Regions from separate parts of the Pseudomonas sp. LPB0260 genome, predicted to be linked through region 1. Evidence: riboswitches for the same ligand, from Rfam matches in the RefSeq annotation. Region 1 holds a riboswitch; the other holds the start of a gene.
What was found. A riboswitch is a leader RNA that binds a small molecule or an ion and turns the genes downstream of it on or off. The one in region 1 is predicted to bind cobalamin.
Positions count from the first base shown of each region.

Region 2: linked by a shared signal. The riboswitch ahead of btuB (TonB-dependent vitamin B12 receptor) and the one ahead of btuB (TonB-dependent vitamin B12 receptor) in region 1 are both predicted to bind cobalamin.

Region 1 covers NZ_CP058247.1:2,740,659-2,755,585, reverse strand. The annotation lists gene LPB260_RS12385 (hypothetical protein) at 1-125, opposite strand, end outside; gene btuB (TonB-dependent vitamin B12 receptor) at 179-2,026, opposite strand; cobalamin riboswitch at 2,147-2,384, opposite strand; tRNA gene LPB260_RS12375 (tRNA-Ala) at 2,526-2,601, opposite strand; gene LPB260_RS12370 (hypothetical protein) at 2,646-2,966, opposite strand; gene LPB260_RS12365 (O-methyltransferase) at 2,988-3,650, opposite strand; gene LPB260_RS12360 (C40 family peptidase) at 3,670-4,191, opposite strand; gene LPB260_RS12355 (C40 family peptidase) at 4,275-4,895, opposite strand; gene LPB260_RS12350 (NAD-dependent deacylase) at 4,951-5,730, opposite strand; gene LPB260_RS12345 (DNA-3-methyladenine glycosylase I) at 5,745-6,416, opposite strand; gene ttcA (tRNA 2-thiocytidine(32) synthetase TtcA) at 6,434-7,258, opposite strand; gene LPB260_RS12335 (DNA-J related domain-containing protein) at 7,358-7,954, shown strand; gene LPB260_RS12330 (Yip1 family protein) at 8,122-8,721, shown strand; gene LPB260_RS12325 (SprT family zinc-dependent metalloprotease) at 8,796-9,329, shown strand; gene LPB260_RS12320 (O-acetyl-ADP-ribose deacetylase) at 9,370-9,876, opposite strand; gene LPB260_RS12315 (magnesium transporter) at 10,219-10,773, shown strand; gene LPB260_RS12310 (cytochrome C oxidase subunit IV family protein) at 10,828-11,145, opposite strand; gene LPB260_RS12305 (heme-copper oxidase subunit III family protein) at 11,167-11,883, opposite strand; gene LPB260_RS12300 (cytochrome c oxidase subunit 3) at 11,888-12,577, opposite strand; gene ctaD (cytochrome c oxidase subunit I) at 12,574-14,349, opposite strand; gene LPB260_RS12290 (c-type cytochrome) at 14,390-14,927, opposite strand, start outside.
Region 2 covers NZ_CP058247.1:6,058,859-6,073,785, forward strand. The annotation lists gene LPB260_RS27265 (magnesium transporter) at 1-402, opposite strand, end outside; gene LPB260_RS27270 (O-acetyl-ADP-ribose deacetylase) at 745-1,251, shown strand; gene LPB260_RS27275 (SprT family zinc-dependent metalloprotease) at 1,292-1,825, opposite strand; gene LPB260_RS27280 (Yip1 family protein) at 1,900-2,499, opposite strand; gene LPB260_RS27285 (DNA-J related domain-containing protein) at 2,667-3,263, opposite strand; gene ttcA (tRNA 2-thiocytidine(32) synthetase TtcA) at 3,363-4,187, shown strand; gene LPB260_RS27295 (DNA-3-methyladenine glycosylase I) at 4,205-4,876, shown strand; gene LPB260_RS27300 (NAD-dependent deacylase) at 4,891-5,670, shown strand; gene LPB260_RS27305 (C40 family peptidase) at 5,726-6,346, shown strand; gene LPB260_RS27310 (C40 family peptidase) at 6,430-6,951, shown strand; gene LPB260_RS27315 (O-methyltransferase) at 6,971-7,633, shown strand; gene LPB260_RS27320 (hypothetical protein) at 7,655-7,975, shown strand; tRNA gene LPB260_RS27325 (tRNA-Ala) at 8,020-8,095, shown strand; cobalamin riboswitch at 8,237-8,474, shown strand; gene btuB (TonB-dependent vitamin B12 receptor) at 8,595-10,442, shown strand; gene LPB260_RS27335 (hypothetical protein) at 10,496-11,065, shown strand; gene cobO (cob(I)yrinic acid a,c-diamide adenosyltransferase) at 11,065-11,676, shown strand; gene LPB260_RS27345 (cobyrinate a,c-diamide synthase) at 11,801-13,093, shown strand; gene bluB (5,6-dimethylbenzimidazole synthase) at 13,090-13,737, shown strand; gene LPB260_RS27355 (cobalamin-binding protein) at 13,734-14,531, shown strand; gene cbiB (adenosylcobinamide-phosphate synthase CbiB) at 14,528-14,927, shown strand, end outside.

The DNA.
Region 1 (14,927 bases):
AGAAAGAACACCGCCCAGGAGGCGCTGGGCAGGTTGAGCGTGGCGAAGTGCTGGCCACGGGTCATGGCCAGCAGCGCCACCAGGGCGAGGCCTATCAGCAGTTGCACGCGGGGGGTCGGGTTCATCCAGTCATCTCCAGGTTAAACACGTAGGGTGCGCCATGCGCACGGGGCATCGCTCAAAGCGCCTGATAACGCACCGTCAGGTAGACCGCCTGGCCGGGCTGGTTGAAGCCCTCGGCGGTCTCGTAGTCGGCATCCAGCAGGTTGGCGACGCGGGCCTGCAGGCGCCATTCGGGGGCGATGCGGTATTCGCCGCGCAGGTCGAGGGTGGCGAAGCCGGACAGCGGCTTGTTGTTGGCCAGGTCGTCGAAGCGCTGGCCTTCGGCGTGCAGGCTGGCGCCGAGGCTGAAGGCGCCGAGGCGACGATCCAGGTCCAGGTTGAACAGCTGCTTGGCGCGGCGCGCCAGTTCGTTGCCGTCATTGGCCCCGCCCGAGCGGTTCTCCGGCTCCAGCAGGGTGTAGTTGGCGTTCCACTCCCAGCCCAGCAACCGGCTGCCGAGCACCAGCTCGACGCCGCGGATGCGCGCCTGGTCGACGTTGGCCGGCGCCCTGATGCTCGAGTCGTAGGCGATCAGGTCGTCGATCACCGTGCGGAAGGCGTTGAGCGACCAATGGCCCCAGCCATGCCCGCCGGCCAGGCCGACCTCCAGGCTCCGGGAGGTTTCCGCCTGCAGCTGCGGGTTGCCATAGCCGGGGTAGTAAAGCTCGTTGAAGGTCGGCGCCTTGAACGCCGTGCCATAGCTGACAGTCGCCCGCAGCGCGTCGCTCAGGGCGTAGCCGTAACCGAGGTTGCCGGTGTCGTGGCGGCCGAACTGCTGGTTGTCGTCGCGGCGCAGCGACAGCTGCCAGTCGTGCCGGCCGACCTCGCCCAGGTACTGGGCGAAGGCGCCCTTGTTGTCCCGCGAGTCCTCGGCGTAGGCGGTGCTGCCGTTGACCTCGTCGTGCTGATGGTCGGCGCCCAGGGTCAGGGTATGGCCGCTCGCCAGGGCCAGGTCGTTCTGCCAGCTGGCGCTGTCGCGGCGGCTGTCGAAACGCGAACTGAAACGGCCGTCGAGAAAGGCGTCGGACTTGTCTTCGCTGCGCCCGACCTGCAGGGTCACCTGCCAGGGCTCCAGCGGGGCGAAGCGCGCGCGGGTGCCGAAGACGTTCGACTCGCCATCGGCATGGGCGTGAAAGCCCGAGGTGCGCTTGCGATTGACCTGGTCGTAGTCGTTGTGCGACTCGGCCCGCAGCAGGTTGGCGTCCAGCTCCAGGCCATTGTCGAAGCGATAGCCGGCGCTGAGCGTGGCGGACAGGTTACGGTAGCCGTCGGCATCGTCTTCGTAGCCGCTGGCGCCGATCGGCTTGACGTTGATGCCGTCGGTATCGATGCCGCTGACGCCCAGGCTGTACCAGCCGGCGCCGGCGCCGCCGGCAACCCCGGCGCTGCCGCTGTAGCTGTCGTGGGTGCCGTAGCCCGCGGAGAAAAATGGCTTGGCAGCGCCGCTGCCGCCCTTGCGGGTGAAGATCTGGATCACCCCGCCTATGGCTTCGGAGCCGTACAGGCTGGAACGCGGCCCGCGCACCACCTCGATGCGCTCGATCAGCTCCAGCGGCAGGTCCTGCAGGGCCGCGCCGCCGGCCGTTACCGAACCGACCTTGATGCCGTCGATCAGCACCAGCACATGGTCGGATTCGCTGCCGCGCATGAACAGCGAGGTGTTCTTGCCCGGCCCGCCGTTGTTGGCGAAGGACACGCCCGGTACGCGCTTGAGCAGCTCGGGCACCGAGGTCGCCTGGCTCTGCTCGATCTGCGCGCGGTCGAATACGGTCACCGCCGCCAGGCTCTGCTCGGCGGTCTGCGCCGTGCGGCTGGCGGTCACCAGTTGATCGCTCAATCGCGTCGGTTGGGCGGCTTGCGCCAAGGAAATGCTGCTGATGCTGCACGCCAGCAGCGCTGCCGGCGTCAGAAGGGACTTGCTCATGCTCGATCTATGCTCCGTCGCACCCACCCGGGCGACTTAGGCTGGGAAAGGCATGGGGAGCGCAAGGGACGGGCGAACGGCAATCAGGCGCAGTCCACCCGCCCGACAACGCCCTCCGCGATGCCGTGGACTGCTACAGGCCGGTCTCCGGGCTCACGAGCGGCGATCCGACTTGCGGATCACCCGCCAGCGCACCTTCCCATGCCGAGGCACAGTGGTTGAACAGCGCTGGTTTGACTCGTCTACCGTTGCGGGGGCAGCGTCGGAATGGTTGGCCCGAACAGGCCTAACGCACCGACTTCCCTGTTTCACCCTTCGGACGCACAGCGTCGGGGGCACCTGAAGCAAGGCGCGCAGGGTAGAGACCTGAGGCGGGGGCGTCAATCAAAAGGGACAGGCAAGCGGGCTGAAGCGAAGGGTTCGCCGGGCGGCGACAGCCTCCCGGGAACCTGTTCGAGCGTTTCACTTCCTGGCGAGTGATCGCTGCAAGCAGGCGAGATGGTGGACCGAAGGAGGATCGAACTCCCGACCTCCGCATTGCGAACGCGGCGCTCTCCCAGCTGAGCTATCGGCCCGTGCAGTATTCAATCTAGCCCGCCCTCGACGGGGCGCCAATGGCTCAGTGACGCGGCATGAAGCCCGCCGGCTTGGCGGCCAGCCAGGCGACGAAGGTGCGCAGGCGTTCGTCGCTCAGCAGGGCCTCGCGACTGTTGTAGTGCAGCGCCAGTTCCTTCTCGCTGAACAGCCGGTGAATCTGGTTATGGCAGGCGCGGCAGACCCACAGGGTGGCGGAGATCCGCTCGTTCCTGGCGTAGCGCTTCTGCACGTAGGGCTTGTCGTGCAGGGATTTGGGGATCAGGTGGTGACGGGTCAAGGGCGCCTGGCGGGCGCAGAGCTCGCAGCCTTCGGGCTGGGGCGGCAGGCGAATCGGTTCGGCCATGGGACGGCGGCGACCCCAGGCTCAGCGCTTGCGACACAGGGTCAGGCCGTCGCCCAGGGGCAGCAGCGACAGGTCGATGCGCGCATCGTCGCGCAGGGCCTGGTTGAGGGCCTGGATGGCGCGAGTATCGGCGCTGTCCGGCGCGGCCTCGAGCACCCGACCGCTCCACAGGGTGTTGTCGAACAGCACCAGGCCACCGGGGCGCAGCAGGCGCAGGGCATGCTCGAAGTAGGCCGGGTAGTTGGCCTTGTCGGCGTCGATGAAGATCAGGTCGAACTGCCCGTCCTGCTCCTCGCCGGCCATCGCCGCCAGGGTCTCCAGGGCCGGCGCCAGGCGCAGCTCGATGCGCCCGGCCAGGCCCGCCTCGTCCCAGTAGCGCCGGGCCATGGCGTTGTAGTCGCCGGGTATGTCGCAACAGATCAGCCGGCCGTCCTCGGGCATGGCCTGGGCCATGCAGATGGCACTGTAGCCGGTGAAGGTGCCGATCTCGATGATCCGCCTGGCGCCCGTGAGCTTGACCAGCAGCGCCATGAACTGGCCCTGCTCCGGGGCGATCTGCCAGCGCGCGTTGTCCAGCTGCGCGGTCTCCTCGCGCAGGCGCTTGAGCAGCGACGTCTCGCGCAGGGAGACGTCGAGCAGGTAGCGATACAGTGCGTCGTCGAGGTTGAGGGTGCGATTGGTCATGGGCTGGCCTGCCTGAGAGTCAGGGGTTGCGCGCCAGTTCGGCGCTGAACACGCGCTTGGCGTCCAGATAGGTGCGCTGCCAGTAGCTGTTGCTCAGGCTGTCCAGGCGCACGGTGCCGCCACTGGAGGGTGCGTGGACGAAACGCCCGTTGCCGACGTAGATGCCGGCATGGCTGACCTGACTGCCGCCACTGGTGGCGAAGAACACCAGGTCGCCACTTTGCAGGGCCTTGCGGCTGCCGATGGTCGGAGCGCGCAGTGCCTTGAGCTCACGGGTCGAACGGGGCAACTGGATGCCGGCGGCGTCGCGATAGACATAGCCGATCAGGCCGCTGCAGTCGAAGCCGCCCTCGGGGGTGTTGCCGCCGTAGCGATAGGGTGTACCGACCAGGCCCAAGGCGCGGAACAGCACGTCCTCGGAGCTGCCATGCGGGCTACCGGCGGGAAGCTGAATCGAGGTTGGTGGGGCGGCCGGGCGGCCGGCGCAGGCGCTGAGCAGCGCGACGAGAAGCAACAAGGCGACACGGGGCGTAGCGGACATGAGCGAGGCGATCCTGAGCCTGGATGCGCCCTACTCTGCCGGCTCGAGCCAAGGCGCGCAACCTTTGCGGCGGCGCCCAAGACTCAGGGATGGCGCTCGAGCGACTCGCTGGGCGCCATGGCCAGCACGCGCTTGGCCTCGATGAAGCTGCGTTTCCAGTAGCGGTCGTCCAGGCTGTCGACCCGTACGCCGCCGCTGCGGCGACTGGCCGAATGGATAAACTGGTCGTCGCCCAGGTAGATGCCGGCGTGGCTGACGCGGCCGCGACCGTTGGTGCTGAAGAACACCAGATCGCCCGGCTCCAGCTCATCGCGCTCGACCAGCGGCGCGTCGATATTGATCATCTCGCGGGTGGAGCGCGGCAGTTGCAGGCCGGCCTCTTCGCGGAACAGGTAGCCGATGAAGCCACTGCAATCGAAGCCGGACTTCACCGAGCTGCCGCCGAAGCGATAACGGGTGCCGACCAGCGACAGGCCATGGGACAGGATGCTGTCGGCCAGCTGGGGCATTTCGTAGGGCTGGTCGTCGGTCAGCTCGGCGAGTTCTTCCTCGGTCGGCTCGGCATGGGGCGCGCGGGAGACGAACATCGACGACTTGCTGAGCGGACCGAATACGCTGGACTGCGTCTGCGGCGCCTGGGCGGCGCAGCCCGCGAGGGCCAGGACGAGTGCGAGAGGCACGAGGGGTGCGAAGCGTTTGAGCATGGGCACAGCCGTGTCGGGAATTCTGAGAAGGACGCGACTATGCCTTCAACCTGCCCTATTTGCAATTTCCATGGGCAGAAATGTGACTCAGTAGTTCTGGCAGGACATCTAAGGCGCGCCCTTGCAGGTGGATATCGACCTCATCGCTCAGGTCGGTGCGGCTCGGGTTGATCTCCACGGTCAGGCCGCCGGCCTGGCGGGTGCGCAGCACCGGCTCGACTATATAGGGGAAGCTGGCGCTGGTGCCGACGCTCAACACCAGGTCGAAGCCCTTGCCCATTTCGCGGTAGAGGCTGTCGATGGCGGCCTCGGGCAGCATTTCCTCGAACAGCACCACGGGCGGGCGCAGGATGCCGCCGCACTGCCGGCAATGCGGCGGCAACGGCCGCGCCAGATGCTCGGCAAGCCCGGCATCTTCCGCCCCGCAGGACTGGCAGAACAACGGGGCCAGCTCGCCGTGGATCTCGATCAGCCGCTCGGACGGGCTGCCGGCTGCGCGGTGGTAGCCGTCGATATTCTGGGTCAGCAACCAGCACTGCGGCTTGAGCCGCTGCAGCTCGGCGATGGCCAAGTGGCCGGCATTGGCCCGGGCGCCGAGGCAGGCCCTGGCCAGTTCCGCCAGGTATTTCCAGCACAACGCCGGATCGCGCCGCAGCATCGGCCCCGACAACGCCGCCTCGATCGGCAGGCCCTCGGCCGTGTGGCCGTTGTACAGGCCACCGAGGCCGCGATAGGTCGGCAGCCCCGAGTCGGCGGAAAGGCCGGCACCGGTGATGACTAGGATGCGCTCGGCCCGGGCGATGGCCAGGGCGACACGCTCGATCTGCTGCTGCATCGCCGCCTCCGGCCTCAGTGGTTGACCGTGTGCGCCAGCATCACCGACAGCTGGCTCAGCGGCCGGCCGCTCTGCGCGTGCCAGTGGTTGAACGCCGCCTGCACCGCGGCCAGGTCCTTGAGGCTGGTCGGCGCCTTGTCGATGATCTGCTGGGCCTTGAGGGCGGCGACCATGTCGTTGGTGGGGATGAAGGTATCCTTGCCGACCATGCGCAGGAAGCGCGGCGCCGACAACCCGCCCAACTGGCTGCCGTGCTTGGCCAGGTACTTCCACAGGCCGACGATGTCGGTCACCGGCCAGTCGGCGATCAAGGCGCCGAAGCTGCCCTTCTCCCGCCGCACATCGAGGACGAACTGGGCGTTGCGCGGCACGCTCTTGAGCTTGCCCAGGTGGCGAATCAGCCGCGCGTCCTGCATCAGGTTCTCCAGGCGCTCGCCGCCCATCAGCACGACCTTTTCCGGGTCGAAGCCGAAGAACACCTCCTCGAAGGCCGCCCACTTGGCGTCCACCAGGCTGTGCTTGAGACCGGCGCGAAAGATCCGCAGGCTGATCAGTGACAGGTAGCGGTCGTCACTCAGCCCACGCAGCGCCTCGGCGCTGGCCGGCTGCGGCAGCATGGCCTCCAGGGCAGCGGCCGAGCCGAAGCGGTTCAGGCAGTACTCGTTGAGCCATTGATAGTCGCGCATGGGCTGTCCTTGCCGGCTCAGAGGTTCATCACGTCGAGAAAGCGCGGCGTGGCGGCGTCGTCGATCTTCAGGTTGACGAAGTCGAACAGGTTGCGGTCGGCCAGCTGCGAGGGCACCACGTTCTGCAGGGCGCGGAACATGATCTCGGTGCGGCCCGGGGTCTTGCGCTCCCACTCCTGGAGCATCTCCTTGACCACCTTGCGCTGCAGGTTCTCCTGGGAGCCGCAGAGGTTGCAGGGGATGATCGGGAACTCCTTGAGCTTGGCGTAGGCCTCGATGTCGGCCTCGTTGCAGTAGGCCAGCGGGCGGATCACCACGTTGCGCCCGTCGTCGGCGCGCAGCTTCGGCGGCATGGCCTTGAGGGTGCCGCCGTAGAACATGTTGAGGAAGAAGGTCTCGAGGATATCGTCGCGATGATGTCCCAGGGCCATCTTGGTCGCGCCGATCTCGTCGGCGAAGGTGTACAGGGTGCCGCGGCGCAGGCGCGAGCACAGCGAGCAGGTGGTCTTGCCCTCCGGGATCTTTTCCTTGACCACCGAGTAGGTGTCCTTCTCGACGATGTGGTAGGGCACGCCGATGGACTCCAGGTAGGCCGGCAGCACGTGCTCGGGGAAGCCTGGCTGCTTCTGGTCCATGTTCACCGCGACGATCTCGAACTTGATCGGCGCGACCTTCTGCAGGTACAGCAGCACGTCGAGCATGGTGTAGCTGTCCTTGCCGCCGGACAGGCAAACCATGACCTTGTCGCCATCTTCTATCATGTTGAAATCGGCAATGGCTTCGCCGGCCTGACGACGCAGGCGCTTTTGCAGTTTGTTCTGGTTGACCGAGAGGGTGCCCATGGTGCGCTGGAGTCCGGAAAGAAGTGCTAGAACGCGACATTTTACGCAGAAACCACGGTGCGCCCCACCCCATTTGCGGCGAAGTGTTAGGCTGAAATCATGAATGATGAACTCGATCCCGACCTCGAACTGGTCGATCAGATCCTGCTACTTCTGCAGGACGCGCCTGCCGGTCTCAGCGAATATGAGCTGATCCAGCAATTGAAAGGCGGCCACTCGACCCACATCCCCAACCTTCCGCTGCTCGACAACCTGATCCTGTTTCGCACCCATTTCCTGGTGTTCAACGCCCTCTACCAGCTGCGTGAGCGCCTGTGGGACGAGCGCCGCGGCCACCTGGAAATCAACCCGCTGTGCATCCAGCTGCAACCCTACCGCGCCGGCGGCGCCGGGCTCGCCGAGCACGACCCGCTGCGCGACTACTATCTGGACCTGGACAACCTGCGCAATACCGACGCGGATGACGTGGAGAAGCTGCTGACCAGCTTCTGGACACGCATGCAGGGTGGCGAAGAGAAGCAGGCGGCGCTGGAGCTGTTCGAGCTGCACGACCATCAGCAGCCGCTCAACCTCGCCACCATCAAGCACCGCTACCGCCAGCTGGTGAGCATTCACCACCCCGACCGCGGCGGCAACACAGAGCGACTGCAGTCGATCAACAAGGCGATGGAAATTCTCGAGCGCTATTACAACTGATCCGTAGAGATCAATTTGCTCTAACCCCTCCCCTCTCGCGGTCCCCAGCCCTTGCCTATACTGCGACATACGGTCGCATAGGTTCGGCCTGGCACCCGGTGGCGCTGATCACGCGCGCCGGGCGCTCCGCTGGGGGGCGATCGCTATAACAAGAGGAGGTGTTTGGCATGATCCACCATGTTTGGGGGCTCTTCACCCATCCTGACCAAGAATGGCAAGAAATCCGTGGCGAGGAAGAAACCATCAGCCACATGTATCTCACCCACATCCTGGTTCTCGCAGCGATCCCCGCGATCTCCGCGTATATCGGCACCACCCAGGTCGGCTGGTCGATCGGCGACCGAGCCCCGGTGATGCTGACCGAAGCCAGCGCGTTGCAAATGACCATCATGTCTTACCTGGCAATGCTCGCCGGCGTCGCGGTGATGGGCGCCTTCATCCACTGGATGGCACGGACCTACGACGCCAGTCCGAGCCTGACGCAGTGCGTGGTATTCGCCGCGTACACCGCCACTCCGCTGTTCGTCGGCGGTCTGGCGGCACTCTACCCGCACCTGTGGCTGGCCATGACCGTGGGTACGGTCGCCATCTGCTACACCGTCTACCTGCTCTACGTGGGCATACCGACCTTCATGAACATCCCCAAGGACGAGGGGTTCATGTTCTCCAGCTCGGTACTGGCGGTGGGGCTGGTGGTGCTGGTGGCGATGATCGCCTGCTCGGTGATTCTCTGGGGCTTCGGCGTGGGCCCGGTGTACACCAGCTAAGGGCTGATCACGGCAACAAGACGAAACCACCTGCGGGTGGTTTCGTCGTTTCCGGGCTGCCGCAAGCGCCATGCTTGGGCATAATCGCCCGGCACAGTCGAGAAACCACCACCATGCCCGAACGTCTCCATGCCCGCGTCGAGGACTGCTACCTGCAGGCCGAAAACTTCTTCAAGCGTTCCTTCAGGCGCCCCGAGGTGAGTTTCAAGCTGCGCGGGCAGAAGGCCGGCGTCGCCCACCTGACGGAGAACAAGCTGCGTTTCAATCCGCAGCTGTACCGTGAGAATCAGGAGGACTTCCTGCGCCAGACCGTGGCCCATGAAGTGGCCCACCTGATCGCCCACCAGCTGTTCGGCGCCACTATCAGAGCCCATGGCGAGGAGTGGCAGCTGATCATGCGCGGCGTTTACCAACTGCCACCGAATCGCTGCCACAGCTACGAAGTGCAGCGCAGCCGGGTCAGTCGCTTCATCTACCGCTGCAGCTGCCCCCAGGGCGAGTTCCCGTTTTCCTCGCAGCGCCACAGCCTGGTCGCCAAGGGGCGTCGCTACTACTGCCGGCGCTGCAAGGCCACCCTGAGCTTCACCGGCGAGCGACGCCTGGAGTGAATCCGCGGCTCGTGCCCGACTCCTGAAGCCGAGCGACAGGCTAGCCGAGCAGGCGCCGGTAGACCTGCAGGTCGCCGGCCGAAAAGCAGCAGAAGATCACTTCCTCGATCGAGGGGAGCTCCCGCACCGTCTCCCGCACCGTGTCGACGGCGGTACGCGCCGCCAGGTCGACCGGATAGCCGTAGACCCCCGTACCGATGCTGGGAAAGGCGATTCTGCGCACCTCATGGCTGGCCGCCAGCGCCAGCGAGTTGCGGTAGCAGGCCGCCAGCAGTTCCGGTTCGCCCCGCTCGCCGCCGTTCCAGACCGGGCCGACGGTGTGGATGACGTACCTGGCCGGCAGATTGAAGCCCGGGGTAAGCCTGGCTTCTCCGGTCGGACAGCCCCCCAGCTGCCGGCAGGCCTGCGACAACTCCGGTCCGGCGGCACGGTGAATGGCACCGTCGACGCCGCCTCCTCCAGCCAAGGCGCTGTTCGCGGCATTGACTATGGCGTCCACAGACAGGGTGGCGATATCGGCGCGCATGGCGCTGAACTTGGCTGGCATGAATTGGCTGACCTCCAAAGATTTGCACCTCAGGCAAGTTTAGCGGCCCCTGGCCGCCTCGCCGTGGCAGATCGGTCCGGTCCAGCCAACTGCGCAGCCGGCAACCACGACCAGCCGCAACCGCGCAATTTCCGGCCCGAGAGCCACAAGCAGGGGCGACGATGGCCGGGCCTGCCCCGGCGGCTGGGGGCGGCAGGGGCGCCGAGTCTGCGGTGCTATACTTTTGGTCGACTGCAGCAGATGCGCAACCGGTTCCACGGCGGCGAGCACCCACTGCGATTTTTCACCTATCGGCTTCTAGATGGCGGGGATCTGGGGCAAACACTAGATGGGAGGTGTGTCATGAATCGACACTATTACATCAGTGACGATCTCGACGATCTTGAAACCGTTGAAAACGAGCTGGAAGCCAGCGGCATCAGTACCGAACAGATCCATGTACTCAGCGAGAAGGACGCCGACGTGGAGCATCACCAGCTGCACGAGGTGCCCTCCTTCATGAAGCAGGACGTGGTGCACTCCGGTGAAATCGGCGCGGCGATCGGTGCGGTGCTGGCCGCCGTGGTACTCGGCGGTGCCTACCTGCTGGGCTGGACCGAGTCCGCGGCCGGCTGGGTTCCCTTCATCTTCCTGGCCATCGTGCTGTTCGGCTTCTGCACCTGGGAAGGCGGCTTCTTCGGCATCCAGGTGCCGAACGCCCACTTCCGCGGCTTCCGGCAGAAGCTCAAGGAAGGCAAACACGTGTTCTTCGTCGATGTCGAGCCGGAGCAGGAGTCGATTCTGGATCGCGTCATCCAGCATCATCCGTCCTTGGTCGATGCCGGCACCGGCGCCGCTTCGCCACACTGGATAGTCGCCTGGCAGCAGAAGTGGCACCAGTTCAAGCGCACCATCTAGCCTGCCCGCCGCCAGCCTTCCCTGGGTGACCCACGCGGTCACCTTGGAGGCGCGTCAGTGGCCGAAGAACAATTCCCGACTCAGAAAGATGTAGTCCGCCTCGGCGGCCATCAGCCCGACCAGCACCAGCAGGCACAGCGGCGGCACCAATATGGCGTAGACCATCGCCAGCCGCTCCCAGGCCATGTGCATGAAGATCGCCACGATCAGTCCCGCCTTGAGCAGCATGAAGATGATGATCAGCGACCAGCGCAGGTAGCCGACGAAATGGAAGTAGTCGACCAGGTAGGACAGCGTACTGAGGACGAACAGCAGCCCCCATATCTTCAAATACAGGCCGATCGGATGTTGCTGGCCCTGTGCATGTGCCATCGCCCGGGCTCCTCTAGAAGGTCACCATAGATAGAAGAATGCAAAGATAAACACCCACACCAGGTCGACGAAGTGCCAGTAGAGCCCGGCGATCTCGACGATCTGGTAGTTGCCGGAGCGCTCGTAGTCTCCGCGCAGCACCTTCAGCGCCACGATGCTGAGGTAGATCACCCCGATCGACACGTGCAGACCGTGAAAACCGGTGATCATGAAGAAACTTGCGCCGAACTGTGCGGCGCCCATGGGGTTGCCCCAGGGTCTGACGCCCTCGCTGATCAGCTTGCTCCACTCGAAGGCCTGCATACCGACGAAGGTCAGCCCGAGGGCCGCGGTGACCAGCATCAGCGCGGCGGTCTTGGCGCGGTCGCGCCGGTAGGCGAAGTTCACCGCCATGGCCATGGTGCCGCTGCTGGTGATCAGAACGAAGGTCATGATGGCGATCAGGATCAGCGGGATCTCGGCACCGGCTATGGTCAGGGCGAACACCTCGCTGGCGTGCGGCCAGGGCTCGGTGGCACTGATGCGCACCGACATGTAGCCGGTGAGGAAGCAGGTGAACACGAAGGTATCGCTGAGCAGGAAGATCCACATCATCGCCTTGCCCCAGGACACCTGCTTGAACGCATCCTTGTCCGAGGCCCAGTCATCGACGATACCCGGCCAACCCGGCGCCGAACCCTCGGCGGGCTTCAGCGTTGATCCACGGGGTTCACCTGACGGGTGCGACTGGATGGCCATGGCATCACCTCAAACCGCAGAACGCAGCGATGGCTTGATAGGTTGCCGGCGTGCTGGTCAGCAGGGCGAACAGCAGCAGCCAGAGGCCCAGCAGGTAGTGCCAATAGATGGCGCACAACTCCACACTGCTCTGCAGCTGCCTGGCCGGCGCTCGGCGCAGCATTTTGCCCAGGGTTCGCCCCCAGGCGACCAGCCCGCCCAGCAGGTGCAGGCCATGCAGTCCGGTCAGCAGGAAGAAGAAGCTGTTGGCCGGGTTGCCCGCCACGCCATAGCCCCAGGCGGCGAACTGCTGCCAGACCCACAGTTGGCCAATCAGGAAGGCCAGGGCGAATAGCCCGCCCAGCCCGAAACCCAGGCTCGTCGCCGCCGGTTGCCCGCGCCTGATCGCCACCCGCGCCCATTGCAAGGCGATGCTGGCGGCGAGCAGAAAGGCCGAGTTCAGCCACAGCTGCCAGGGCTGGGCCAAGGGCGCCAGCGGCTCGGTCAGGGGCTGCCAGTCGGGCACTTGCGAACGGACGATAAAGGCGATCAGGAACAACAGGAACAGCGAGCTGACCACCGCCAGGAACAGGCGCAGGCCGACCCGGGCCGTGCGTGCCCGGGCCTCGTCGACGCCCGGCAACTGGCGCGGCACGTGGCCCCAGCTGCCGCCCGGGTCGCCTCCGGTCGCGTCGCGCAACAGCAGCCCGCTCATGGCCTGGCGCCCTCCTGCCGGTCGGCGCCGTCACGCTGGCACCACTGCTTGAGTTCCTCATCCGACACCGTCTGCGGCACGAAGTCCTGCTCGACGCCCGGCATGCTGTAGTCATAGGCCCAGCGGTGCACCACCGGCAGCCTGGCGCCCCAGTTGCCGTGTCGCGGCGGCGTGTCCGGGGTCAGCCACTCCAGGCTGGTGGCGCCCCAGGGGTTGGCCCCGGCCGGCTTGCCCTTGAACAGGCTCCAGGCCAGGTTGAACAGGAACAACAGCTGGGCCACGCCGACGGTCAGCGCGGCCACCGTGATGAAGGCATTGAGGTCCTGGGCCGATTGCGGAATGAACTCGTAGTTCTCGTAGGCGTAGTAGCGCCGCGGCATGCCCAGGAAGCCCAGGTAGTGCATGGGGAAGTAGATGGCATAGGTGCCGAGGAAGGTGATCCAGAAATGCAGCTTGCCCAGGCGGTCCTCGAGCAGGCGCCCGGTGATTTTCGGGTACCAGTGATAGATGGCGCCGAACACCACCAGGATGGGCGCGACCCCCATGACCATGTGGAAGTGGGCGACCACGAAATAGGTGTCCGACAGGGGGATGTCGACGATCACGTTGCCAAGGAACAAGCCGGTCAGGCCACCGACCACGAAGGTGACGATGAACGCCAGGGCGAACAGCATGGGCACGGTCAGGTGAATGTCGCCACGCCACAGGGTCAGTACCCAGTTGTAGACCTTCAGCGCGGTGGGCACGGCGATGATCAGGGTGGTGGTGGCGAAGAAGAAGCCGAAGTAGGGGTTCATGCCGCTGACGTACATGTGGTGCGCCCAGACCACGAAACTGAGCACGCCGATCGCCACGATGGCCCAGACCATCATGCGGTAGCCGAAGATGTTCTTGCGCGCATGGGTGCTGATCAGGTCGGAAACCAGGCCGAAGGCCGGCAGCGCGACGATGTACACCTCCGGGTGGCCGAAGAACCAGAACAGGTGCTGGAACAGGATCGGGCTGCCGCCCTGGTGATCCAGCGCCTGGCCCAGGGAGACAATCGCCGGCATGAAGAAGCTGGTGCCCAGCAACTTGTCGAACAGCATCATCACCGCGCTGACGAACAGGGCCGGGAACGCCAGCAAGGCGAGGATCGAGGCCATGAAGATGCCCCACACCGACAGCGGCATGCGCATCAGGGTCATGCCGTGGGTGCGCGCCTGCAGCACCGTGGTCACGTAGTTGAGGCCACCCATGGTGGCGGCGACGATGAAGATCGCCAGGGACACCAGCATCAGCACGATACCCCACTCGGTGCCCGGCGAACCCGCGGTGATGGCCTGGGGCGGATAGAGGGTCCAGCCGGCGCCGCTGGGGCCGCCCGGGACGAAGAAACTGGCCAGCAGGACGATCACCGAGAGCAGGTAGAACCAGTAGCTGAGCATGTTGACGTAGGGGAATACCATGTCCCGGGCGCCGACCATCAGCGGGATCAGGTAGTTGCCGAAACCGCCGAGAAACAGCGCGGTGAGCAGATAGATGACCATGATCATGCCGTGCATGGTCATGGCCTGGTAATAGGCGCTGGCGTCCATGAATTCGAGGCTGCCGGGGAAGCCGATCTGCATGCGCATCAGGCCGGACAGCACCAGGGCGATGAGGCCGACGAAGATCGCCGTCAGCGCATATTGAATGGCGATGACCTTGTGGTCCTGGCTCCAGATGTAGCGGGTCAGGAAGCTTTTCGGCTCGTGAAGCAGCGCTGTCTCGGCTTGCTCCGCATAGGCCATCGAATCACCCTCCTGTGAAGTTCGGGGGGAGCGCCCGGGGCTACTCTCCCGACTCCACCTTGCCGGCATCAGCATCGCTGTCCGTCAGGGAGCCGATCAGGGCGATCAGCGCCTGCAACTCCTCGTCGCTCGGGGCATAGGCCGGCATCATCGGCGCGTAGCCTCTGACGACCTGGCTGTTGGGGTTAAGGATAGACTCTTTTAGGTAGGCCTCATCGACCCGCACCTGGGTGCCGTCGGCCAGGGTCTCGGTCTTGCCATACAGCCCCTGCCAGCCCGGCCCGACGCTTGGGCTGCCGTCGAGGCTGTGGCACGCCAGGCAGCCGAGGGACTCGGCCACCTGGCGCCCGTGGCGGACCGTACCCCCTGCCGCGCCATCGTCCCCCGTGGGTTCGGCGGCCGGCACACCGCTCAGCGACTTGATCAACGCGACCAGGGCGTCCAGTTCGTCCTTGGCAAACGCATAGGCGACCATCACCGGCGGATAGCCCTGCACCATCCTGGCCTTGGGGTCGATGATCGACTCCTTCAAATAGGCCTCATCGACGACGACGCTGCTGCCGTCGGCCAGGGTCTCG
Region 2 (14,927 bases), 3.1 Mb from region 1:
CACGTGTTTGCCTTCCTTGAGCTTCTGCCGGAAGCCGCGGAAGTGGGCGTTCGGCACCTGGATGCCGAAGAAGCCGCCTTCCCAGGTGCAGAAGCCGAACAGCACGATGGCCAGGAAGATGAAGGGAACCCAGCCGGCCGCGGACTCGGTCCAGCCCAGCAGGTAGGCACCGCCGAGTACCACGGCGGCCAGCACCGCACCGATCGCCGCGCCGATTTCACCGGAGTGCACCACGTCCTGCTTCATGAAGGAGGGCACCTCGTGCAGCTGGTGATGCTCCACGTCGGCGTCCTTCTCGCTGAGTACATGGATCTGTTCGGTACTGATGCCGCTGGCTTCCAGCTCGTTTTCAACGGTTTCAAGATCGTCGAGATCGTCACTGATGTAATAGTGTCGATTCATGACACACCTCCCATCTAGTGTTTGCCCCAGATCCCCGCCATCTAGAAGCCGATAGGTGAAAAATCGCAGTGGGTGCTCGCCGCCGTGGAACCGGTTGCGCATCTGCTGCAGTCGACCAAAAGTATAGCACCGCAGACTCGGCGCCCCTGCCGCCCCCAGCCGCCGGGGCAGGCCCGGCCATCGTCGCCCCTGCTTGTGGCTCTCGGGCCGGAAATTGCGCGGTTGCGGCTGGTCGTGGTTGCCGGCTGCGCAGTTGGCTGGACCGGACCGATCTGCCACGGCGAGGCGGCCAGGGGCCGCTAAACTTGCCTGAGGTGCAAATCTTTGGAGGTCAGCCAATTCATGCCAGCCAAGTTCAGCGCCATGCGCGCCGATATCGCCACCCTGTCTGTGGACGCCATAGTCAATGCCGCGAACAGCGCCTTGGCTGGAGGAGGCGGCGTCGACGGTGCCATTCACCGTGCCGCCGGACCGGAGTTGTCGCAGGCCTGCCGGCAGCTGGGGGGCTGTCCGACCGGAGAAGCCAGGCTTACCCCGGGCTTCAATCTGCCGGCCAGGTACGTCATCCACACCGTCGGCCCGGTCTGGAACGGCGGCGAGCGGGGCGAACCGGAACTGCTGGCGGCCTGCTACCGCAACTCGCTGGCGCTGGCGGCCAGCCATGAGGTGCGCAGAATCGCCTTTCCCAGCATCGGTACGGGGGTCTACGGCTATCCGGTCGACCTGGCGGCGCGTACCGCCGTCGACACGGTGCGGGAGACGGTGCGGGAGCTCCCCTCGATCGAGGAAGTGATCTTCTGCTGCTTTTCGGCCGGCGACCTGCAGGTCTACCGGCGCCTGCTCGGCTAGCCTGTCGCTCGGCTTCAGGAGTCGGGCACGAGCCGCGGATTCACTCCAGGCGTCGCTCGCCGGTGAAGCTCAGGGTGGCCTTGCAGCGCCGGCAGTAGTAGCGACGCCCCTTGGCGACCAGGCTGTGGCGCTGCGAGGAAAACGGGAACTCGCCCTGGGGGCAGCTGCAGCGGTAGATGAAGCGACTGACCCGGCTGCGCTGCACTTCGTAGCTGTGGCAGCGATTCGGTGGCAGTTGGTAAACGCCGCGCATGATCAGCTGCCACTCCTCGCCATGGGCTCTGATAGTGGCGCCGAACAGCTGGTGGGCGATCAGGTGGGCCACTTCATGGGCCACGGTCTGGCGCAGGAAGTCCTCCTGATTCTCACGGTACAGCTGCGGATTGAAACGCAGCTTGTTCTCCGTCAGGTGGGCGACGCCGGCCTTCTGCCCGCGCAGCTTGAAACTCACCTCGGGGCGCCTGAAGGAACGCTTGAAGAAGTTTTCGGCCTGCAGGTAGCAGTCCTCGACGCGGGCATGGAGACGTTCGGGCATGGTGGTGGTTTCTCGACTGTGCCGGGCGATTATGCCCAAGCATGGCGCTTGCGGCAGCCCGGAAACGACGAAACCACCCGCAGGTGGTTTCGTCTTGTTGCCGTGATCAGCCCTTAGCTGGTGTACACCGGGCCCACGCCGAAGCCCCAGAGAATCACCGAGCAGGCGATCATCGCCACCAGCACCACCAGCCCCACCGCCAGTACCGAGCTGGAGAACATGAACCCCTCGTCCTTGGGGATGTTCATGAAGGTCGGTATGCCCACGTAGAGCAGGTAGACGGTGTAGCAGATGGCGACCGTACCCACGGTCATGGCCAGCCACAGGTGCGGGTAGAGTGCCGCCAGACCGCCGACGAACAGCGGAGTGGCGGTGTACGCGGCGAATACCACGCACTGCGTCAGGCTCGGACTGGCGTCGTAGGTCCGTGCCATCCAGTGGATGAAGGCGCCCATCACCGCGACGCCGGCGAGCATTGCCAGGTAAGACATGATGGTCATTTGCAACGCGCTGGCTTCGGTCAGCATCACCGGGGCTCGGTCGCCGATCGACCAGCCGACCTGGGTGGTGCCGATATACGCGGAGATCGCGGGGATCGCTGCGAGAACCAGGATGTGGGTGAGATACATGTGGCTGATGGTTTCTTCCTCGCCACGGATTTCTTGCCATTCTTGGTCAGGATGGGTGAAGAGCCCCCAAACATGGTGGATCATGCCAAACACCTCCTCTTGTTATAGCGATCGCCCCCCAGCGGAGCGCCCGGCGCGCGTGATCAGCGCCACCGGGTGCCAGGCCGAACCTATGCGACCGTATGTCGCAGTATAGGCAAGGGCTGGGGACCGCGAGAGGGGAGGGGTTAGAGCAAATTGATCTCTACGGATCAGTTGTAATAGCGCTCGAGAATTTCCATCGCCTTGTTGATCGACTGCAGTCGCTCTGTGTTGCCGCCGCGGTCGGGGTGGTGAATGCTCACCAGCTGGCGGTAGCGGTGCTTGATGGTGGCGAGGTTGAGCGGCTGCTGATGGTCGTGCAGCTCGAACAGCTCCAGCGCCGCCTGCTTCTCTTCGCCACCCTGCATGCGTGTCCAGAAGCTGGTCAGCAGCTTCTCCACGTCATCCGCGTCGGTATTGCGCAGGTTGTCCAGGTCCAGATAGTAGTCGCGCAGCGGGTCGTGCTCGGCGAGCCCGGCGCCGCCGGCGCGGTAGGGTTGCAGCTGGATGCACAGCGGGTTGATTTCCAGGTGGCCGCGGCGCTCGTCCCACAGGCGCTCACGCAGCTGGTAGAGGGCGTTGAACACCAGGAAATGGGTGCGAAACAGGATCAGGTTGTCGAGCAGCGGAAGGTTGGGGATGTGGGTCGAGTGGCCGCCTTTCAATTGCTGGATCAGCTCATATTCGCTGAGACCGGCAGGCGCGTCCTGCAGAAGTAGCAGGATCTGATCGACCAGTTCGAGGTCGGGATCGAGTTCATCATTCATGATTTCAGCCTAACACTTCGCCGCAAATGGGGTGGGGCGCACCGTGGTTTCTGCGTAAAATGTCGCGTTCTAGCACTTCTTTCCGGACTCCAGCGCACCATGGGCACCCTCTCGGTCAACCAGAACAAACTGCAAAAGCGCCTGCGTCGTCAGGCCGGCGAAGCCATTGCCGATTTCAACATGATAGAAGATGGCGACAAGGTCATGGTTTGCCTGTCCGGCGGCAAGGACAGCTACACCATGCTCGACGTGCTGCTGTACCTGCAGAAGGTCGCGCCGATCAAGTTCGAGATCGTCGCGGTGAACATGGACCAGAAGCAGCCAGGCTTCCCCGAGCACGTGCTGCCGGCCTACCTGGAGTCCATCGGCGTGCCCTACCACATCGTCGAGAAGGACACCTACTCGGTGGTCAAGGAAAAGATCCCGGAGGGCAAGACCACCTGCTCGCTGTGCTCGCGCCTGCGCCGCGGCACCCTGTACACCTTCGCCGACGAGATCGGCGCGACCAAGATGGCCCTGGGACATCATCGCGACGATATCCTCGAGACCTTCTTCCTCAACATGTTCTACGGCGGCACCCTCAAGGCCATGCCGCCGAAGCTGCGCGCCGACGACGGGCGCAACGTGGTGATCCGCCCGCTGGCCTACTGCAACGAGGCCGACATCGAGGCCTACGCCAAGCTCAAGGAGTTCCCGATCATCCCCTGCAACCTCTGCGGCTCCCAGGAGAACCTGCAGCGCAAGGTGGTCAAGGAGATGCTCCAGGAGTGGGAGCGCAAGACCCCGGGCCGCACCGAGATCATGTTCCGCGCCCTGCAGAACGTGGTGCCCTCGCAGCTGGCCGACCGCAACCTGTTCGACTTCGTCAACCTGAAGATCGACGACGCCGCCACGCCGCGCTTTCTCGACGTGATGAACCTCTGAGCCGGCAAGGACAGCCCATGCGCGACTATCAATGGCTCAACGAGTACTGCCTGAACCGCTTCGGCTCGGCCGCTGCCCTGGAGGCCATGCTGCCGCAGCCGGCCAGCGCCGAGGCGCTGCGTGGGCTGAGTGACGACCGCTACCTGTCACTGATCAGCCTGCGGATCTTTCGCGCCGGTCTCAAGCACAGCCTGGTGGACGCCAAGTGGGCGGCCTTCGAGGAGGTGTTCTTCGGCTTCGACCCGGAAAAGGTCGTGCTGATGGGCGGCGAGCGCCTGGAGAACCTGATGCAGGACGCGCGGCTGATTCGCCACCTGGGCAAGCTCAAGAGCGTGCCGCGCAACGCCCAGTTCGTCCTCGATGTGCGGCGGGAGAAGGGCAGCTTCGGCGCCTTGATCGCCGACTGGCCGGTGACCGACATCGTCGGCCTGTGGAAGTACCTGGCCAAGCACGGCAGCCAGTTGGGCGGGTTGTCGGCGCCGCGCTTCCTGCGCATGGTCGGCAAGGATACCTTCATCCCCACCAACGACATGGTCGCCGCCCTCAAGGCCCAGCAGATCATCGACAAGGCGCCGACCAGCCTCAAGGACCTGGCCGCGGTGCAGGCGGCGTTCAACCACTGGCACGCGCAGAGCGGCCGGCCGCTGAGCCAGCTGTCGGTGATGCTGGCGCACACGGTCAACCACTGAGGCCGGAGGCGGCGATGCAGCAGCAGATCGAGCGTGTCGCCCTGGCCATCGCCCGGGCCGAGCGCATCCTAGTCATCACCGGTGCCGGCCTTTCCGCCGACTCGGGGCTGCCGACCTATCGCGGCCTCGGTGGCCTGTACAACGGCCACACGGCCGAGGGCCTGCCGATCGAGGCGGCGTTGTCGGGGCCGATGCTGCGGCGCGATCCGGCGTTGTGCTGGAAATACCTGGCGGAACTGGCCAGGGCCTGCCTCGGCGCCCGGGCCAATGCCGGCCACTTGGCCATCGCCGAGCTGCAGCGGCTCAAGCCGCAGTGCTGGTTGCTGACCCAGAATATCGACGGCTACCACCGCGCAGCCGGCAGCCCGTCCGAGCGGCTGATCGAGATCCACGGCGAGCTGGCCCCGTTGTTCTGCCAGTCCTGCGGGGCGGAAGATGCCGGGCTTGCCGAGCATCTGGCGCGGCCGTTGCCGCCGCATTGCCGGCAGTGCGGCGGCATCCTGCGCCCGCCCGTGGTGCTGTTCGAGGAAATGCTGCCCGAGGCCGCCATCGACAGCCTCTACCGCGAAATGGGCAAGGGCTTCGACCTGGTGTTGAGCGTCGGCACCAGCGCCAGCTTCCCCTATATAGTCGAGCCGGTGCTGCGCACCCGCCAGGCCGGCGGCCTGACCGTGGAGATCAACCCGAGCCGCACCGACCTGAGCGATGAGGTCGATATCCACCTGCAAGGGCGCGCCTTAGATGTCCTGCCAGAACTACTGAGTCACATTTCTGCCCATGGAAATTGCAAATAGGGCAGGTTGAAGGCATAGTCGCGTCCTTCTCAGAATTCCCGACACGGCTGTGCCCATGCTCAAACGCTTCGCACCCCTCGTGCCTCTCGCACTCGTCCTGGCCCTCGCGGGCTGCGCCGCCCAGGCGCCGCAGACGCAGTCCAGCGTATTCGGTCCGCTCAGCAAGTCGTCGATGTTCGTCTCCCGCGCGCCCCATGCCGAGCCGACCGAGGAAGAACTCGCCGAGCTGACCGACGACCAGCCCTACGAAATGCCCCAGCTGGCCGACAGCATCCTGTCCCATGGCCTGTCGCTGGTCGGCACCCGTTATCGCTTCGGCGGCAGCTCGGTGAAGTCCGGCTTCGATTGCAGTGGCTTCATCGGCTACCTGTTCCGCGAAGAGGCCGGCCTGCAACTGCCGCGCTCCACCCGCGAGATGATCAATATCGACGCGCCGCTGGTCGAGCGCGATGAGCTGGAGCCGGGCGATCTGGTGTTCTTCAGCACCAACGGTCGCGGCCGCGTCAGCCACGCCGGCATCTACCTGGGCGACGACCAGTTTATCCATTCGGCCAGTCGCCGCAGCGGCGGCGTACGGGTCGACAGCCTGGACGACCGCTACTGGAAACGCAGCTTCATCGAGGCCAAGCGCGTGCTGGCCATGGCGCCCAGCGAGTCGCTCGAGCGCCATCCCTGAGTCTTGGGCGCCGCCGCAAAGGTTGCGCGCCTTGGCTCGAGCCGGCAGAGTAGGGCGCATCCAGGCTCAGGATCGCCTCGCTCATGTCCGCTACGCCCCGTGTCGCCTTGTTGCTTCTCGTCGCGCTGCTCAGCGCCTGCGCCGGCCGCCCGGCCGCCCCACCAACCTCGATTCAGCTTCCCGCCGGTAGCCCGCATGGCAGCTCCGAGGACGTGCTGTTCCGCGCCTTGGGCCTGGTCGGTACACCCTATCGCTACGGCGGCAACACCCCCGAGGGCGGCTTCGACTGCAGCGGCCTGATCGGCTATGTCTATCGCGACGCCGCCGGCATCCAGTTGCCCCGTTCGACCCGTGAGCTCAAGGCACTGCGCGCTCCGACCATCGGCAGCCGCAAGGCCCTGCAAAGTGGCGACCTGGTGTTCTTCGCCACCAGTGGCGGCAGTCAGGTCAGCCATGCCGGCATCTACGTCGGCAACGGGCGTTTCGTCCACGCACCCTCCAGTGGCGGCACCGTGCGCCTGGACAGCCTGAGCAACAGCTACTGGCAGCGCACCTATCTGGACGCCAAGCGCGTGTTCAGCGCCGAACTGGCGCGCAACCCCTGACTCTCAGGCAGGCCAGCCCATGACCAATCGCACCCTCAACCTCGACGACGCACTGTATCGCTACCTGCTCGACGTCTCCCTGCGCGAGACGTCGCTGCTCAAGCGCCTGCGCGAGGAGACCGCGCAGCTGGACAACGCGCGCTGGCAGATCGCCCCGGAGCAGGGCCAGTTCATGGCGCTGCTGGTCAAGCTCACGGGCGCCAGGCGGATCATCGAGATCGGCACCTTCACCGGCTACAGTGCCATCTGCATGGCCCAGGCCATGCCCGAGGACGGCCGGCTGATCTGTTGCGACATACCCGGCGACTACAACGCCATGGCCCGGCGCTACTGGGACGAGGCGGGCCTGGCCGGGCGCATCGAGCTGCGCCTGGCGCCGGCCCTGGAGACCCTGGCGGCGATGGCCGGCGAGGAGCAGGACGGGCAGTTCGACCTGATCTTCATCGACGCCGACAAGGCCAACTACCCGGCCTACTTCGAGCATGCCCTGCGCCTGCTGCGCCCCGGTGGCCTGGTGCTGTTCGACAACACCCTGTGGAGCGGTCGGGTGCTCGAGGCCGCGCCGGACAGCGCCGATACTCGCGCCATCCAGGCCCTCAACCAGGCCCTGCGCGACGATGCGCGCATCGACCTGTCGCTGCTGCCCCTGGGCGACGGCCTGACCCTGTGTCGCAAGCGCTGAGCCTGGGGTCGCCGCCGTCCCATGGCCGAACCGATTCGCCTGCCGCCCCAGCCCGAAGGCTGCGAGCTCTGCGCCCGCCAGGCGCCCTTGACCCGTCACCACCTGATCCCCAAATCCCTGCACGACAAGCCCTACGTGCAGAAGCGCTACGCCAGGAACGAGCGGATCTCCGCCACCCTGTGGGTCTGCCGCGCCTGCCATAACCAGATTCACCGGCTGTTCAGCGAGAAGGAACTGGCGCTGCACTACAACAGTCGCGAGGCCCTGCTGAGCGACGAACGCCTGCGCACCTTCGTCGCCTGGCTGGCCGCCAAGCCGGCGGGCTTCATGCCGCGTCACTGAGCCATTGGCGCCCCGTCGAGGGCGGGCTAGATTGAATACTGCACGGGCCGATAGCTCAGCTGGGAGAGCGCCGCGTTCGCAATGCGGAGGTCGGGAGTTCGATCCTCCTTCGGTCCACCATCTCGCCTGCTTGCAGCGATCACTCGCCAGGAAGTGAAACGCTCGAACAGGTTCCCGGGAGGCTGTCGCCGCCCGGCGAACCCTTCGCTTCAGCCCGCTTGCCTGTCCCTTTTGATTGACGCCCCCGCCTCAGGTCTCTACCCTGCGCGCCTTGCTTCAGGTGCCCCCGACGCTGTGCGTCCGAAGGGTGAAACAGGGAAGTCGGTGCGTTAGGCCTGTTCGGGCCAACCATTCCGACGCTGCCCCCGCAACGGTAGACGAGTCAAACCAGCGCTGTTCAACCACTGTGCCTCGGCATGGGAAGGTGCGCTGGCGGGTGATCCGCAAGTCGGATCGCCGCTCGTGAGCCCGGAGACCGGCCTGTAGCAGTCCACGGCATCGCGGAGGGCGTTGTCGGGCGGGTGGACTGCGCCTGATTGCCGTTCGCCCGTCCCTTGCGCTCCCCATGCCTTTCCCAGCCTAAGTCGCCCGGGTGGGTGCGACGGAGCATAGATCGAGCATGAGCAAGTCCCTTCTGACGCCGGCAGCGCTGCTGGCGTGCAGCATCAGCAGCATTTCCTTGGCGCAAGCCGCCCAACCGACGCGATTGAGCGATCAACTGGTGACCGCCAGCCGCACGGCGCAGACCGCCGAGCAGAGCCTGGCGGCGGTGACCGTATTCGACCGCGCGCAGATCGAGCAGAGCCAGGCGACCTCGGTGCCCGAGCTGCTCAAGCGCGTACCGGGCGTGTCCTTCGCCAACAACGGCGGGCCGGGCAAGAACACCTCGCTGTTCATGCGCGGCAGCGAATCCGACCATGTGCTGGTGCTGATCGACGGCATCAAGGTCGGTTCGGTAACGGCCGGCGGCGCGGCCCTGCAGGACCTGCCGCTGGAGCTGATCGAGCGCATCGAGGTGGTGCGCGGGCCGCGTTCCAGCCTGTACGGCTCCGAAGCCATAGGCGGGGTGATCCAGATCTTCACCCGCAAGGGCGGCAGCGGCGCTGCCAAGCCATTTTTCTCCGCGGGCTACGGCACCCACGACAGCTACAGCGGCAGCGCCGGGGTTGCCGGCGGCGCCGGCGCCGGCTGGTACAGCCTGGGCGTCAGCGGCATCGATACCGACGGCATCAACGTCAAGCCGATCGGCGCCAGCGGCTACGAAGACGATGCCGACGGCTACCGTAACCTGTCCGCCACGCTCAGCGCCGGCTATCGCTTCGACAATGGCCTGGAGCTGGACGCCAACCTGCTGCGGGCCGAGTCGCACAACGACTACGACCAGGTCAATCGCAAGCGCACCTCGGGCTTTCACGCCCATGCCGATGGCGAGTCGAACGTCTTCGGCACCCGCGCGCGCTTCGCCCCGCTGGAGCCCTGGCAGGTGACCCTGCAGGTCGGGCGCAGCGAAGACAAGTCCGACGCCTTTCTCGACGGCCGTTTCAGTTCGCGTTTCGACAGCCGCCGCGACAGCGCCAGCTGGCAGAACGACCTGGCCCTGGCGAGCGGCCATACCCTGACCCTGGGCGCCGACCATCAGCACGACGAGGTCAACGGCAGCACCGCCTACGCCGAGGACTCGCGGGACAACAAGGGCGCCTTCGCCCAGTACCTGGGCGAGGTCGGCCGGCACGACTGGCAGCTGTCGCTGCGCCGCGACGACAACCAGCAGTTCGGCCGCCACGACACCGGCAACCTCGGTTACGGCTACGCCCTGAGCGACGCGCTGCGGGCGACTGTCAGCTATGGCACGGCGTTCAAGGCGCCGACCTTCAACGAGCTTTACTACCCCGGCTATGGCAACCCGCAGCTGCAGGCGGAAACCTCCCGGAGCCTGGAGGTCGGCCTGGCCGGCGGGCATGGCTGGGGCCATTGGTCGCTCAACGCCTTCCGCACGGTGATCGACGACCTGATCGCCTACGACTCGAGCATCAGGGCGCCGGCCAACGTCGACCAGGCGCGCATCCGCGGCGTCGAGCTGGTGCTCGGCAGCCGGTTGCTGGGCTGGGAGTGGAACGCCAACTACACCCTGCTGGAGCCGGAGAACCGCTCGGGCGGGGCCAATGACGGCAACGAACTGGCGCGCCGCGCCAAGCAGCTGTTCAACCTGGACCTGGATCGTCGCCTCGGCGCCTTCAGCCTCGGCGCCAGCCTGCACGCCGAAGGCCAGCGCTTCGACGACCTGGCCAACAACAAGCCGCTGTCCGGCTTCGCCACCCTCGACCTGCGCGGCGAATACCGCATCGCCCCCGAATGGCGCCTGCAGGCCCGCGTCGCCAACCTGCTGGATGCCGACTACGAGACCGCCGAGGGCTTCAACCAGCCCGGCCAGGCGGTCTACCTGACGGTGCGTTATCAGGCGCTTTGAGCGATGCCCCGTGCGCATGGCGCACCCTACGTGTTTAACCTGGAGATGACTGGATGAACCCGACCCCCCGCGTGCAACTGCTGATAGGCCTCGCCCTGGTGGCGCTGCTGGCCATGACCCGTGGCCAGCACTTCGCCACGCTCAACCTGCCCAGCGCCTCCTGGGCGGTGTTCTTTCTCGCCGGCGTGCTGCTGACCCCGCGCTGGGTGTTCCCGGCGCTGTTCATCGAGGCTTCCCTGCTCGACTTCGCCGCGATCCAGTGGGCCGGGGTGAGCGACTGGTGCATGTCGCCGGCCTACTGGCTGCTCGTGCCGGCCTACGGCTCGCTGTGGCTGGCCGGTCGCCTGTATGCCGGTTGGCACCGCGACAGCCTGGGGAGCCTGGTGCTGCTGGCGGCGACTGTGACGCTCGGCGCCCTGGCCGCCTACCTGTGTTCCGGCGGCGGTTTCCTCTATTTCTCCGGGCGCTACCCGGAGCCGAGCCTGGCCCTGCTGGCCGAGCGCATCGCCCAGTACTACCCGCGCTACCTGGCCAGCCTGGCGCTCTATGTCGGTGTGGCGGCGCTGCTGTATGTCGGCATCCGCGCGGCCCGCGACCTGCGCCTGCCAAGCGAGGTGAAGTGATGAGCGAATCGATCGAGCGGGACGCGCGGCACAAGGCGCGCATGGCGCGCAAGAAGGCGCTGATCGACGAGAAGATCGCCCAGGCCCAGGACGAATACGGCTTGCTGCTGGTGCACAGCGGCAACGGCAAGGGCAAGAGCAGCTCGGCCTTCGGCATGGTCGCCCGGGCCCTGGGGCACGGCATCAGGGTCGGCGTGGTGCAGTTCATCAAGGGCGCCGCCAGCACCGGCGAGGAGAGCTTCTTCCGCCGCTTCCCCGAGGAAGTCAGCTACCACGTGATGGGCGAGGGCTTCACTTGGGAGACCCAGGACCGCCAGCGCGACATCGAGAAGGCCCGGCAGGCCTGGGCGGTCGCCCGGCAACTGCTGAACGACCCGGCCATCGGCCTGGTGGTGCTGGATGAGCTGAATATCGCCCTGAAGTACGGCTACCTGGAGCTGGAGCCAGTGCTCGCCGATATCGAGGCGCGGCCGCTGCTGCAGCATGTGGTGGTGACCGGCCGGGGCGCCTTGCCGGGGATGATCGAGGCGGCGGACACGGTCACCGAGATGAGCCTGGTCAAGCACGCTTTCAAGGCTGGCGTGAAGGCGCAGAAAGGCGTGGAATTCTGATGCGCGCGCTCAAGGCATGCAAAGACCGCAGTTGCGTAGGGTGGATGACGCCGTTTTCATCCACCGCTGTCGTTGGTGGATGGGTAAAACGCCATCCACCCTACGATGGTGAAGGGAGGCCGCGATGAGCGCTAGGAGCTGCCCGGCCCTGTTGGTCGCCGCCCCGGCCTCGGGGCAGGGCAAGACCACGGTCACCGCCGCCCTGGGGCGATTGCACAGTCGCCAGGGCAAGCGAGTGCGGGTGTTCAAGTGCGGGCCGGACTTTCTCGACCCGATGATCCTCGCCCGCGCCAGCGGACTGCCGGTGTACCAGCTGGACCTGTGGATGGTCGGCGAGGCCGAGAGCCGGCGCCTGCTGTGGCAGGCGGCCGGGGAGGCCGACCTGATCCTCATCGAGGGGGTGATGGGCCTGTTCGATGGCAGCCCGTCGGCGGCCGACCTGGCGCGGCGCTTCGGTGTGCCGGTGATGGCGGTGATCGACGGCTCGGCCATGGCCCAGACCTTCGGCGCCCTGGCCCATGGCCTGGCCAGCTTCCAGCCCGATTTGCCGTTCTCCGGGGTGCTCGGCAACCGGGTCGGCAGCGCGCGGCATGGCGAGATGCTGCGCGACGCCTTGCCCGCAGCGATCCGCTGGTACGGCGCCCTGCCGCGCAGCGCCGAGATCGAGCTGCCCAGCCGCCATCTGGGGCTGGTCCAGGCCGAAGAGCTGGCCGACCTGGATGCGCGCCTGGATGCCGCGGCCGACGCCCTGGCGGCCAGCGCCGATGTGGCCCTGCCGCCGCCGGTGGCCTTCGCCGCCCCCGTGCCGCGCCCGCTCGAGCCGTTGCTGGCCGGGGTGCGCATCGGCGTGGCCCGGGACAGCGCCTTCGCCTTTCTCTACCAGGCCAACCTGGACCTGCTGCGTGAGCTGGGCGCCGAGCTGCACTTCTTCTCGCCGTTGGCCGACAGCCAGCTGCCGGCGGTCGACAGCCTGTACCTGCCGGGCGGCTATCCCGAACTGCACCTGGCCGAGTTGCAGGGCAATCAGGCCATGGCCGAGGCGATTCGGAGCCACCACGCCGCCGGCAAGCCGATCCATGCGGAATGCGGCGGCATGCTCTACCTGCTCGAACGGCTGACCGACAAGCAGGGCGTCAGCGGGCGGATGCTCGGCCTGCTGCCGGGCGAGGCGACCCTGCAGCCACGGCTGACCGCCCTGGCCCTGCAGGAGGTCGAGATGCCCGGCGGGCACCTGCGCGGCCACACCTACCACCACTCGGCGCTCAGCTGCGAGCTGGCGCCGTTGGCCCGTGGCGAGTGTCCGAACTACAGGCGCACCGCCGAGGCGGTCTACCGTCTGGGCCGGCTGACGGCCTCCTACATCCATTTCTACCTGCCCTCCGACCCCTTGGCCGCGGCGGAGCTGTTCCGACCATGAACCCACAGACCTTTAGCCCCGCCGAGCGCGCGGCGGTCTATCGTGCCATCGCCGAGCGCCGCGACATGCGCCACTTTTCCGGCGGGCGGGTCGAACCGGAGCTGCTGGCCCGGCTGCTGGAGGCGGCGCACCAGGCGCCCAGCGTCGGCCTGATGCAGCCCTGGCGCTTTATCCGCATCACCCGTCCCGAGCTGCGTGAGTCGATCCAGGCCCTGGTGGAGGCCGAGCGCCTGCGCACCGCCGCGGCCCTGGGCGAGCGTGGCGACGACTTCATGCGGCTCAAGGTCGAGGGCATTGGCGACTGCGCCGAGTTGCTGGTGGTGGCGCTGATGGAGGGCCGCGAGGCCCATGTGTTCGGCCGGCGCACCTTGCCGGAGATGGACCTGGCCTCCCTGGCCTGCGCCATTCAGAATCTCTGGCTGGCCGCCCGCGCCGAGGGCCTGGGCATGGGCTGGGTGTCGTTGTTCGAGCCCGCTGCCCTGGCCGAACTGCTGGCCATGCCGCCGGGCAGCAAGCCCATGGCGGTGCTCTGCCTGGGGCCGGTGACGAGCTTCTACGCGGAGCCGATGCTGGCCCAGCAGGGCTGGGCGCGGCCGCGGCCGCTGGGCGAACTGCTGTATCAGGACCAATGGGGACAATCATGAAAGGCCCGCAACGCATCGTCTGCCTGTCCACCGAGACCTGCGAGACCCTCTACCTGCTCGGCGAGCAGGCGCGCATCGTCGGCATCTCCGGCTTCACCGTGCGCCCGCCCCAGGCGCGCAAGGAAAAGCCCAAGGTCAGCGGCTTCAGCAGCGCGCGGATCGACAAGATCCTCGCGGTGCAACCCGACCTGGTGCTCGGCTACTGCGACCTGCAGGCAGACATCGCCGCCGACCTGGCCCGTCAGGGCCTGGAGGTGCACCTGTTCAACCAGCGCGATATCGCCGGCACCTACCGGATGATCGAGACCCTCGGCGCCCTGGTGCATGCCAACGCGCGGGCCGAAGCGCTGATCGCCGAGCTGCAGGCCGGGCTGGAGGCGATCCGCGCCAGCGCCGCACGCCTGCCACGGCGGCCGCGGGTGTATTTCGAGGAATGGAACGAGCCATTGATCAGCGGCATCGGCTGGGTCAGCGAACTGATCGAGCTGGCCGGCGGCGAGGATTGCTTCGCCGAGCTGGCTGGCTGCCACAGCGCCAGGCAGCGGATCATCGCCGACCCGCTGGAGGTGGTGCGCCGTGCCCCGGAGCTGATCATCGGCTCCTGGTGCGGCAAGCGCTTCCGCCCGCAGCAGGTCGCCGCCCGGCCAGGCTGGCAGGCGATTCCGGCGGTGCGGCATAACCAGCTGCACGAGATCAAGTCGCCGGACATCCTCCAGGCCGGCCCGGCGGCGCTGAGCGATGGCGTGCGCCAGTTGCACGCGCTGATTCGTGCCTGCGTGGAGGCCGGCGCATGAGCCTGCTGCTCGCCACCCTGGCCGGCGTCGCCATGGATATGGCGCTGGGTGAGCCGAAGCGCTGGCACCCGCTGGTGGCGTTCGGCCGCCTGGCCGAGTGCATCGAACAGCGGCTCAACGCCGCCGGGCGCGGCTGGCGCAGCCACGGGGTCAGCGCCTGGTGCCTGGCGGTGCTGCCGCTGACCCTGTTGGTCGCGCTGCTGGCCCAGATGCCGCTAGTCGGCTGGGCCGTGGAAATCCTCGCCCTGTACCTCGCCCTGGGGATGCGCAGCCTGGGCGAGCACGCACTGCCGGTGGCCCTGGCCCTGCGCCTGGGCGACCTGCCCCTGGCCCGCGAGCGGGTCGGCCAGATGGTCAGCCGCAACACCGCGGCTCTGGATGCCAGGGGCGTGGCCC